One region of the Streptosporangium longisporum genome, then DNA from elsewhere that is predicted to be linked to it. Evidence: riboswitches for the same ligand, from Rfam matches in the RefSeq annotation. Region 1 holds a riboswitch; the other holds the start of a gene.
The links. A riboswitch is a leader RNA that binds a small molecule or an ion and turns the genes downstream of it on or off. The one in region 1 is predicted to bind cyclic di-AMP.

Region 1 (4,288 bases):
CGCGGAGCTGAACGGGCCGGTCCCGGTGTCGGCGCCGCGCGGGGTGCGCGTGATGTTCAGCGCCCCCGGGCAGATCGCCGACGACCTGATCCGCCAGCTGGTCCGCGCCGAGCCCACGGGACGGGCCGTCGCGGTGGTCTCCTCCGACCGGGAGGTGGCCGACTCGGTCCGCAGGATGGGGGCCCGGCCGGTGCCCGCGGTCCTCCTGCTGCGTCGCCTGGGTCGTGCGTGAACCTTTCGGGTGGTTCGCGCATCGAATGATCCAGGAGGATTACCCGATGAAGAAGATCATAGCCCTCGCCCTCACCGTCCTGACCGCCGCGGCCACCGCCGCACCCGCCACCGCCGCTGCGGCCGCCCCCGTCGGCGGCACCGCGTCCACCGGGACGGCCGCGATCCCCAAGGGCTTCCTGCTGTACGAGAAGGACGCCGCGAAGAAGGACGACGACCCCGAGACGACCTGGAAGGTCAGCGGCTCGGTGAGGACCCGGCTGGCGGTGAACCCCTGCGACCGGAGCACGCTGGCCAGGACCGGCCGCCTGGCCGCGCGGACGGTGACCTACACCGCGGTGCCGGACTTCATGAAGGTCGAGCAGGTCGTGCTGTACCGCTCACCGGCCGACGCGGCCAGGGCGGTCTCCCAGGTCCGCGCGGCCCTGGTCGCGTGCCGGTCCGACACCCAGTCCGGCTCCACCTACCGCTACGCCCACGCGCGGCAGGCCGGGCTCGGCGATGAGGCGCTGAGGGTCTCCGGCCAGGTCTACTACCGCGGCAAGGCCGGGGTGGGCGGTGACCGGAGCGTGCTGGTCAGGAAGGGCAGCGCGGTCCTGATCTACCAGTGGGCCGGGGAGTACTCCAAGCCCGCCGCGGGCGACTGGACCGTCCAGCTGCGCGACGCCAGGAGGATGACCGCCAAGGTCTGCGCCGTCGCCGTCTGCCGGTAGCGGGGGGCCGCTGCCCGGCGGACATGACCTGCGGCGGAAGGAACGGCTACCCGTTTGGGGCAAACCCGGCGAAAAGGTGAGCCAATCATTACTTCTTCTGTACTATTCGCCGCAGGTCTGTGTATCTGGGAGGCGTTGACGTGGCCGTGGCGGGCATGCCGGTTGGACTGAGTCGGATACCGGTGGCGGCCGGTCTCGCCCTCGCGCTGCTGATGGTGCCGGTGAGCGGAGCGGTCGCGGAGCCCAAGCCCACCCTCGCCCAGGCCAGGAAGAAGCTGGCCAAGCTCAACGAGCAGGCCGACCAGGTCGTGGAGAAGTACAACCAGGCCGCGGAGAAGTGGAAGCGGGCCAGGAAGAAGTACCGGACGCTCAACGGCGACCTGGCCCGCCAGAGCGAGCGGGTCGCCGGGTTGCGCGAGGAACTCGTCTCGATGGCCGTCAGCAGCTACCAGTCCGGCGCGCTCACCGGCTGGGAGAGCATGGTCGTCCAGCCCGACCCCGCGGCGCTGCTCAGCGGCTTGGCCGCCGCCGACCAGATGGCCGCCTCCCGGGCCCGCTCCCTCACCGCCTTCGGCCAGGCCACCAAGGAGCTGCGGACCAACCGGGACAAGGCCAAGGAGGTGCTGGCCGAGGCCGACGAGACCCGCGACGAGCTCGCCGAGGAGAAGGCCAAGGCCGACAGGATGGTCAAGGTCCAGACCAAGCTCCTGCGCGAGCTCGGCGCCTTCCGCCAGGGCGACCCCGACAGCGCCGGGATCCAGTACAACGGCGCCGCCTCGGGCAACGCCCGCGCCGCCCTGCAGTTCGCCTTCGCCCAGGTGGGCAAGCCCTACCAGTACGGCGGCACCGGCCCCGGCGGCTGGGACTGCTCGGGCCTGGTGCAGGCCTCCTGGCGGACCGGCGGGGTCAGCATCCCCCGGACGACCTGGCAGCAGTGGAGCTGGGGCGCGAGCCGCAAGGTCTCGCTGAACGACCTGCAGCCGGGGGACCTCATCTTCAGCGAGGGCCTGGGGCACGTCAGCATGTACGCGGGTGACGGCAAGATCGTGCACGCCCCACAGACCGGCGACGTGGTCAAGGTCGTCCCGCTGTCGGCCTACGGCCGCCGTCTCGTCGGGGCCGTCCGCCCCTGAGGGGCCGGGTGCTCCTGAGGGCCCGGGTACTCCGGTCCGTGTGCTCCCGAGGGGCCGGGTCTCCTGAGGGCGGATCGTGTGCCCCTGAGGGGCCGTGCGCCTCTGAGGGCCCGTTCGCCTCGGAGGCGGCCCGTGTGGCCGGAGCCGCCTCTCCGGAGGGTCCCGGTCCGCAAGGACGGCTCGGCCCCCGGAGGACCCGTCCACCGGCGCCCGTGGGGTCCGTGAAAACGTCTCGCGGGCGGGCGACGATTCCGCGCGCTCGCGGGAGTCGTCTCTCCGGACGGACCATCGGCCTCCTCCGGCCCCCGGAGGCGTGCCGCGACACAGGATCAGGGAGACGACGATGCCCACCCCCGCGACCCCGCAGCCGCTCGACCACACCTTCACCGCCCCCATCGAGAAGGACGGCGCCTTCGCCACCTTCGTGACCGTGCCGGGCTCGGCCGAGCTCCTCGGCACGAGGCGGGCCGTGAAGGTCACCGGGACGGTCGACGGTCACCCGTTCGCCGCCACGCTCATGCCCTCGGGCACCGGCCCGCACTGGCTGCCGCTGCGGGCGGAGCTGTGCAGGCTCATCGGCAAGCACGAGGCCGGGGCCGAGGTGACGTTCCACCTCGAGCGGCGGCTGAGCTGAACCGTCCCCCCGCGGGCCCGGGACGCCGCTCACGGCGACCCGGGCCCGCGCCGTCCCCCGTGCTCACCGCGAGGGCCGGGACAATGTGACGAAGATAACAAAAGCCGTGATTTCCCGGGCTTACAGGGCGGTGTGACGAGAGTCATATCTCGATCGCATAAATAGGCATCACGCAGCGGTAACGGGAGGATCAAGAAGCCCTCTCGATCCTCCGTTTCTGGGAACCCTTTGCCGAAACGTGGCGATCGGAGTAACTTCTGGCTGCGCGACGTGCAAGCCATGCCGCCGCGGTGAACGACGGTCTCCGGGCCGTCTTCGTCCATAGAAATCCAGCCGGCCGCCGCGCCCCCGCAAGGGGCGGACGTCACCGTGGCGGCCCGCCGAATCCGTGCAGCCAGGAGGCATGGAACCGGGGACCCAAAAGGCCCGACACACCGTGGCCAGGGGTGAATCGGCACATTTGTGCCGTAGGGCATCTTCCAAGCCCGAATCCGTCAGCTAACCCGGTAGGCATCAGTGGAAGCACCAAGGAGAAATCCTGTCTACCACCCCGTATAACCCCCGTTTGTCACGCTTTTTCCGCCTTTCTCTAGGCGGCGTCGCCCTCACGTTGACCGCCTCAGCCGGAGCGGTCACCCTGGGACCCACGGCGGCGCAGGCGATGACGGACAATCCCCCTGAGATCCTGGTCAGCAGCGCGACCGGCGTCTCCGAGCAGAGCGAGAGCACGGAGACCGGGCGGGCCACGACGAAGGGCACGGTCAAGGCCAGGACCAAGGGCAAGACCGCCACGAAGTCCAAGGCCAAGGCCAAGACCACGATGAGCAGGGCGGCACTGCAGAAGGTCCGGGCCGTCAAGGCCGTCGCGGCGGCCAAGAAGCAGATCGGCGATCCGTACCGGTGGGGAGCCTCCGGTCCCGGAGCCTTCGACTGCTCGGGGCTCGTCCGCTACGCCTGGCGCACGGCCGGTGTGTCCCTTCCCAGGATCACGCACAGCCAGTACAGGTCGCTCAAGAAGAAGGTCCCGTGGAGCAAGCTGCTCCCCGGTGACCTGCTGTTCTTCAGCGGAAAGGGCCACGTCGGCATGTACGTCGGCAAGGGCAGGATGGTCCACTCGCCGAGCAGCGGCAAGTCCGTCCGGATCGTGAAGCTGAAGGGGCACTACCGGTCCTCCTTCGCGGGAGCGGCCCGGCCCGGGGTCTGAACCCGAACAGTGACAGCGGTCCCGTCCCCGCACCGCGGCGACGGGACCGCTGCTGTCCGGTCGGCTACCATCGGCTCACATGTCCGTCCCGAACGGGTCCCACCCGGGCGGATCCGTCCCGCGAGACCGCCGCGCGGTGCTCGCCGGGATGCTGGCGCTGCTGAGCGCCGGCCCGCTCACCGGGGCCGGACCCCTCCCGGCCGGCCGGTACGGCCCTTTCGGCGCCCCGGAACCCCTCGGCACCCTCGCCGGCCGCCGCGCTCCCGCCGTCCCCGCCGTCCCCGGTGATTCCCGCGCTCCCGGTGTCTCTGACATCCCCGGTGTCCCCGATGCCCCTGACGTCCCCGTCGGCCTCTGGCCCGACGGTGCGACC
Region 2 (4,288 bases), on a different contig from region 1:
CTCCGGGCCGGCTCCCGCGAGGGTCTCGGCGATCCAGCCCGCGGCGAAGGCGTCCCCCGCGCCCACCGGGTCGACCTCGGTGACCCGGTGCGGCTCGGCGTGCCGTACGACGCCGTCGGAGAGTTCCATCGCGCCCAGCGAGCCGCGCTTGACGAGGACGTGGCGCGGGCCGAGGTCGGCCAAGGCGCGGGCCAGGGCGAGCTGGTCGTCGCCCTCGACGACCAGCCGGGCCTCGGCCTCGGTCGCGAACATGACGTCCACCGTCGGGACGATCTCCCGCAGCACGGCGGACGCCTCGGCGGGCGTCCACAGTGCCCGGCGGTAGTTGACGTCCATCGACACGGTCACCCCCGCGTCGCGGGCCTCGGCGATCGCGGCCCGGACCGCCTCGACGGCGGAGGCCGACAGGGCCGGCGTGATGCCGGTGACGTGCAGCACGCGGGCCGAACGGATCATCGAGGTGTCCAGGTCGGCCGGGCAGAGCCGGGATCCGGCGCTCGCCGAGCGGTAGTAGCGCACGTCCACGACCTCGGCCGTGCGCCTGCTCTTGATCATCAGTCCGGTGGGCGCGTCCGGGTCGACCCGCATCCCCCGTACGTCGACGCCCTCGCCCGCCAGCGTCGAGCGGAGCAGTTCCCCGAACTCGTCGTCGCCCACCCTGCCGATCCAGGCCGAGCGCCCGCCGAGACGGGAGACGCCGATGGCCACGTTCGACTCCGCGCCCCCCCACGCCCAGCCCGAAGTCGCGGGCGTGCCTGAGCGGGCCGGTGCGCCGCGCGCTGAACAGTGCCATGCTCTCGCCGAGCGTGACCAGGTCGGTCATGGAAGGTGGCTCCTCACGCAGCGGGGTCGGTGATCGGTCGTACCCGGCCGCCCGCCGGTCCTGGCGGCATGATCCGATACGTCGAATACCAGGTCAAGGGATTGGATAGCGCTTTCTCGCGGCCACCGTGCAGCATAACGTCCCGCACCGGGCGGCCGTCGGGCGGCATGGATCTTCCTCTAATTTTTGCTTGGTGCAGGGCACAACTGTCCCTGGGGGTGCTTGACAGGCCAAAATTGATGCGTGGTCAGGATCGGATCGGTAGAGATGAACGATTGCGAGCAGGGGAAGCTTCCGCCCGTTCTGCGCCAGTTGTTCGCCGACGGAGCCGACGGAGCCGACGGAGCCGACGGAGCTCGCGGGACGAGCGGAGGTGAGGGCAGGAGGCTCTCGGTGGACCTGCCGCCGGGTGAACTGGTCTGGCCCGACCCCGGTTACGCTCAGCTCGCGATCCGTCACCGTCCGGCCTTCTGGCTCAGCGAGGTGACGGTCTCGGGGGAGTACTGGGCGCGGCTGCGGGCCGAGCACGAGCGGTCGGGGCTGTGGCCGGTGCTGCTGGAGGACTCGGTCCAGCCCTGGTCGGCCGGCCAGATCGCCCCGGACGCGGCGGCCGAGATCGACAATTACCACGTCGAGGCGTTCATGGCCGAGGTGTGGTCCGACTGGATCGCCAGGGCCCACGTCGACCAGCTCGAACTGCTCGACCCCTTCGGCCCGGAGTGCCCCGGCCCGGCCCCCGCGGGCAGGCTCGCCGCCGACCCCGGGGTGGTCGCCGACTGGTACGCGGGGATGGTGGCCGAGCGCAGGACGCCGCTCGGGCTCGTCGCGGTCGACCGCGGGGCCGACGCCCTGGCCGTCATGGGCTGGCAGGGTGCGCTGAACCACAACGAGTGGATGGTCCCGCTCGCGGCCGTCGTGCGCAGCTGGGAGGACAGGTTCGGGGTGCGGGTGGTCGGGATGGGGTTCAACACCCTCGACGTCAGCGTGGCGGCCCCGCCGACGACCTTCGAGCACGCCCTGCAGGTCGCCGCGGAGCACTGGACGTTCTGCCCCGACAGCATCCTCCAGGGCGCGGGGACCCTCATCGACTACGCCGAGCAGATCAAGGGACGGAACGCCTGGTCGTTCTGGTGGGACTGAGCCCTCCCGGGGTCCGGGAGGCCGCCGTCCCCGTACCGGGCGGGCCTGCGGGGTGGCGGGACGCGCGTTCGGGCAAACCCAGATGTTGAGTGCTTTAGGGGACTTTTTGCCAACAAGGTAGATCTTCTGGGGTTTTCGTGGCGTTTGCTTTGCTTTGTCTGGTTTCCGTGGGTAGTGTCCCCTGTTATCGGCCGGTGACCTGCCCTTCACAAGAGGGAGCGACCGCCCGACGTCGAATCCCGCAGGCCGGATGCCGCGGGAACCGGGGACCCATTTTCCGGGGTGAATCCGCCGCTCATGCGGCGGTAGGGCAACTCCACCGCCCGAACCCGTCAGCTAACCCGGTAGACGAGCTGGAGAGGAGACCCCCTCATGGATGACCGCGTCACCGCGTCGGTGCACCCCCTGTCCGCGCCGACCCCCTGAACGTTCCCCTGCCCCCCGTCCCCCATCCCCCGTACCTTTCGCGCCGCGCCTGATCGCGGCATTTCCCGGTAGCGCTCTGCGTAACGACTGGTTCGTCCGGTTACGCCTTTTTTCCGATAGCGCGCCCTCGCCCGTGCGCCCCTTTTCGGCGTGTCGCACGCGGTAGCCCCGTTCCCTCGCGAAAGAGCCTTTCCCCCATGAGCCTCTTCTTTGGCATGTACAAGAACCGCCTGGCCGCCGCCACCCTCGTCGGGGCGAGCGTGCTCGCCTCCGCGGGCGTCGCCTGCGCACTGCCCGTCTCGCCGTCCCTCGCCGCCACCGCCCCCGCGGTGAGCGGCCCCGAGGACGGCGTCGAGGCCGTCCTGCTCCACGGATCCACCCGCGCCTCCTACTTCTGGGACGACTCCTCCGGCCGCGCCGGGGACACCGGCCTGCCGGCCAGTGGCAAGCCGATGCAGAAGGGCATGATCGCCAGCCCGAGCTGGCCGCTGCTCACCGAGGGCTACATCCTCTACAAGGGCAAGCGGGCCAAGTTCTTCGTCGGTGACCGCGGCCCCGGGGTGCCCTCCAACCGCGGCATCATGCTCGACATCGACGCCAAGACCTTCGCCGACCTGACCGGCGGCACCTTCAACGCCGGCACGCTCGGCGTGGACGGCAACGGTGGCATGGGCCACATCGACGTCGAGTACGTGATCACCCGGTGGGGCGACGGCGTGGGCAGGAAGAACCACCCCGTGGCCTTCTCCACCGGTGCCTGGGGCCGCAAGGACCCCAACCCGGCCGACCCGCCCAAGACCGTGCTGGCCAAGTCCGGACGGCCGAAGAAGGTCACCGAGACCGAGCAGGTGAGCGCCGCGCCGGTGTCGACGTCGGCCAAGCCCAAGGTCATGGCCGAAGCCCTCTCCGCCGCCGGGCTGAGCGTGCGGGAGCCGGGAGCCGTCGTCTGGTAGCGGTCGTCCCGAGTAGCGGTCGTCCCGACCGGCCCCGCCGGTGCCGGATCCTGTCCAGAATGGCATTCTGTTTCGCAGGATCACCACGGTAGGAGTGCCATGACGACTCTGCGAACCCGGGCGAACGGCATCGAGATCGCCTACGACACCTTCGGCTCCCCCGGAGACCGCCCGCTCCTGTTGATCATGGGACTCGGTTCCCAGATGATCCACTGGGACGAGGACCTCTGCGGGCTGCTCGCCGGACGCGGGCACCACGTGGTGCGTTTCGACAACCGTGACGTCGGCGAGAGCACCCACCTGCACGAGGCAGGAGCACCCGGACCCGGCTGGAACGGCCGGGTCCCCTACCTGGTCGGCGACATGGCCGACGACGCCGCGGGACTGCTGGAGGCGCTCGGCCTGGACTCCGCGCACGTGGCGGGCGTCTCGATGGGCGGGATGATCGCGCAGTCGCTGGCGATCCGCCACCCGCACCGGGTGCGCAGCCTCACCTCGATCATGTCCACCCCCAGCCCGCGGGCGGCGCCCCCGACCGAGGCCGCGATGGCCGCGCTCATGTCGCCGCCCTCGCCCGACCGCGAGGCGGCGATCCGGCGGGCCGTCGCGACCTGGGACGTCATCGGCTCACCCGGCTACCCGGCCGACCGCGAGCGGATCGCGAGGGTCGCCGCCCTGAGCTACGACAGGGCCTACGACCCGCCGGGCACCGCCAGGCAACTGGCCGCGATCATGGCCTCCGAGGACCGCGCCCCGCTGCTGGCGAAGCTGACGGTGCCGGCCCTCGTCATGCACGGGGAGGACGACCAGCTCGTCCCGCTCTCCGGGGGGATCGCCACGGCCGAGGCGATCCCCGGCGCGCGTCTGCTGACCTTCCCCGGCATGGGCCACGACCTGCCCCGCGAGCTCTGGACGGACTTCGCCGACGCGATCGAGGAGCTCACCG

Region 2: linked by a shared signal. The riboswitch ahead of ABD832_RS15795 (hypothetical protein) and the one ahead of ABD832_RS18165 (C40 family peptidase) in region 1 are both predicted to bind cyclic di-AMP.

Annotation. Positions count from the first base shown of each region.
Region 1 is NZ_BAAAWD010000009.1:22,183-26,470, forward strand. Features, by position in the region: gene ABD832_RS18145 (NYN domain-containing protein) at 1-232, shown strand, start outside; gene ABD832_RS18150 (hypothetical protein) at 279-944, shown strand; gene ABD832_RS18155 (C40 family peptidase) at 1,100-2,077, shown strand; gene ABD832_RS18160 (DUF1905 domain-containing protein) at 2,421-2,711, shown strand; cyclic di-AMP (ydaO/yuaA leader) riboswitch at 3,080-3,239, shown strand; gene ABD832_RS18165 (C40 family peptidase) at 3,373-3,915, shown strand; gene ABD832_RS18170 (hypothetical protein) at 3,995-4,288, shown strand, end outside.
Region 2 is NZ_BAAAWD010000007.1:635,286-639,573, forward strand. Features, by position in the region: gene ABD832_RS15785 (sugar kinase) at 1-708, opposite strand, end outside; gene ABD832_RS15790 (DUF4253 domain-containing protein) at 1,217-1,963, shown strand; cyclic di-AMP (ydaO/yuaA leader) riboswitch at 2,184-2,329, shown strand; gene ABD832_RS15795 (hypothetical protein) at 2,587-3,342, shown strand; gene ABD832_RS15800 (alpha/beta fold hydrolase) at 3,442-4,288, shown strand, end outside.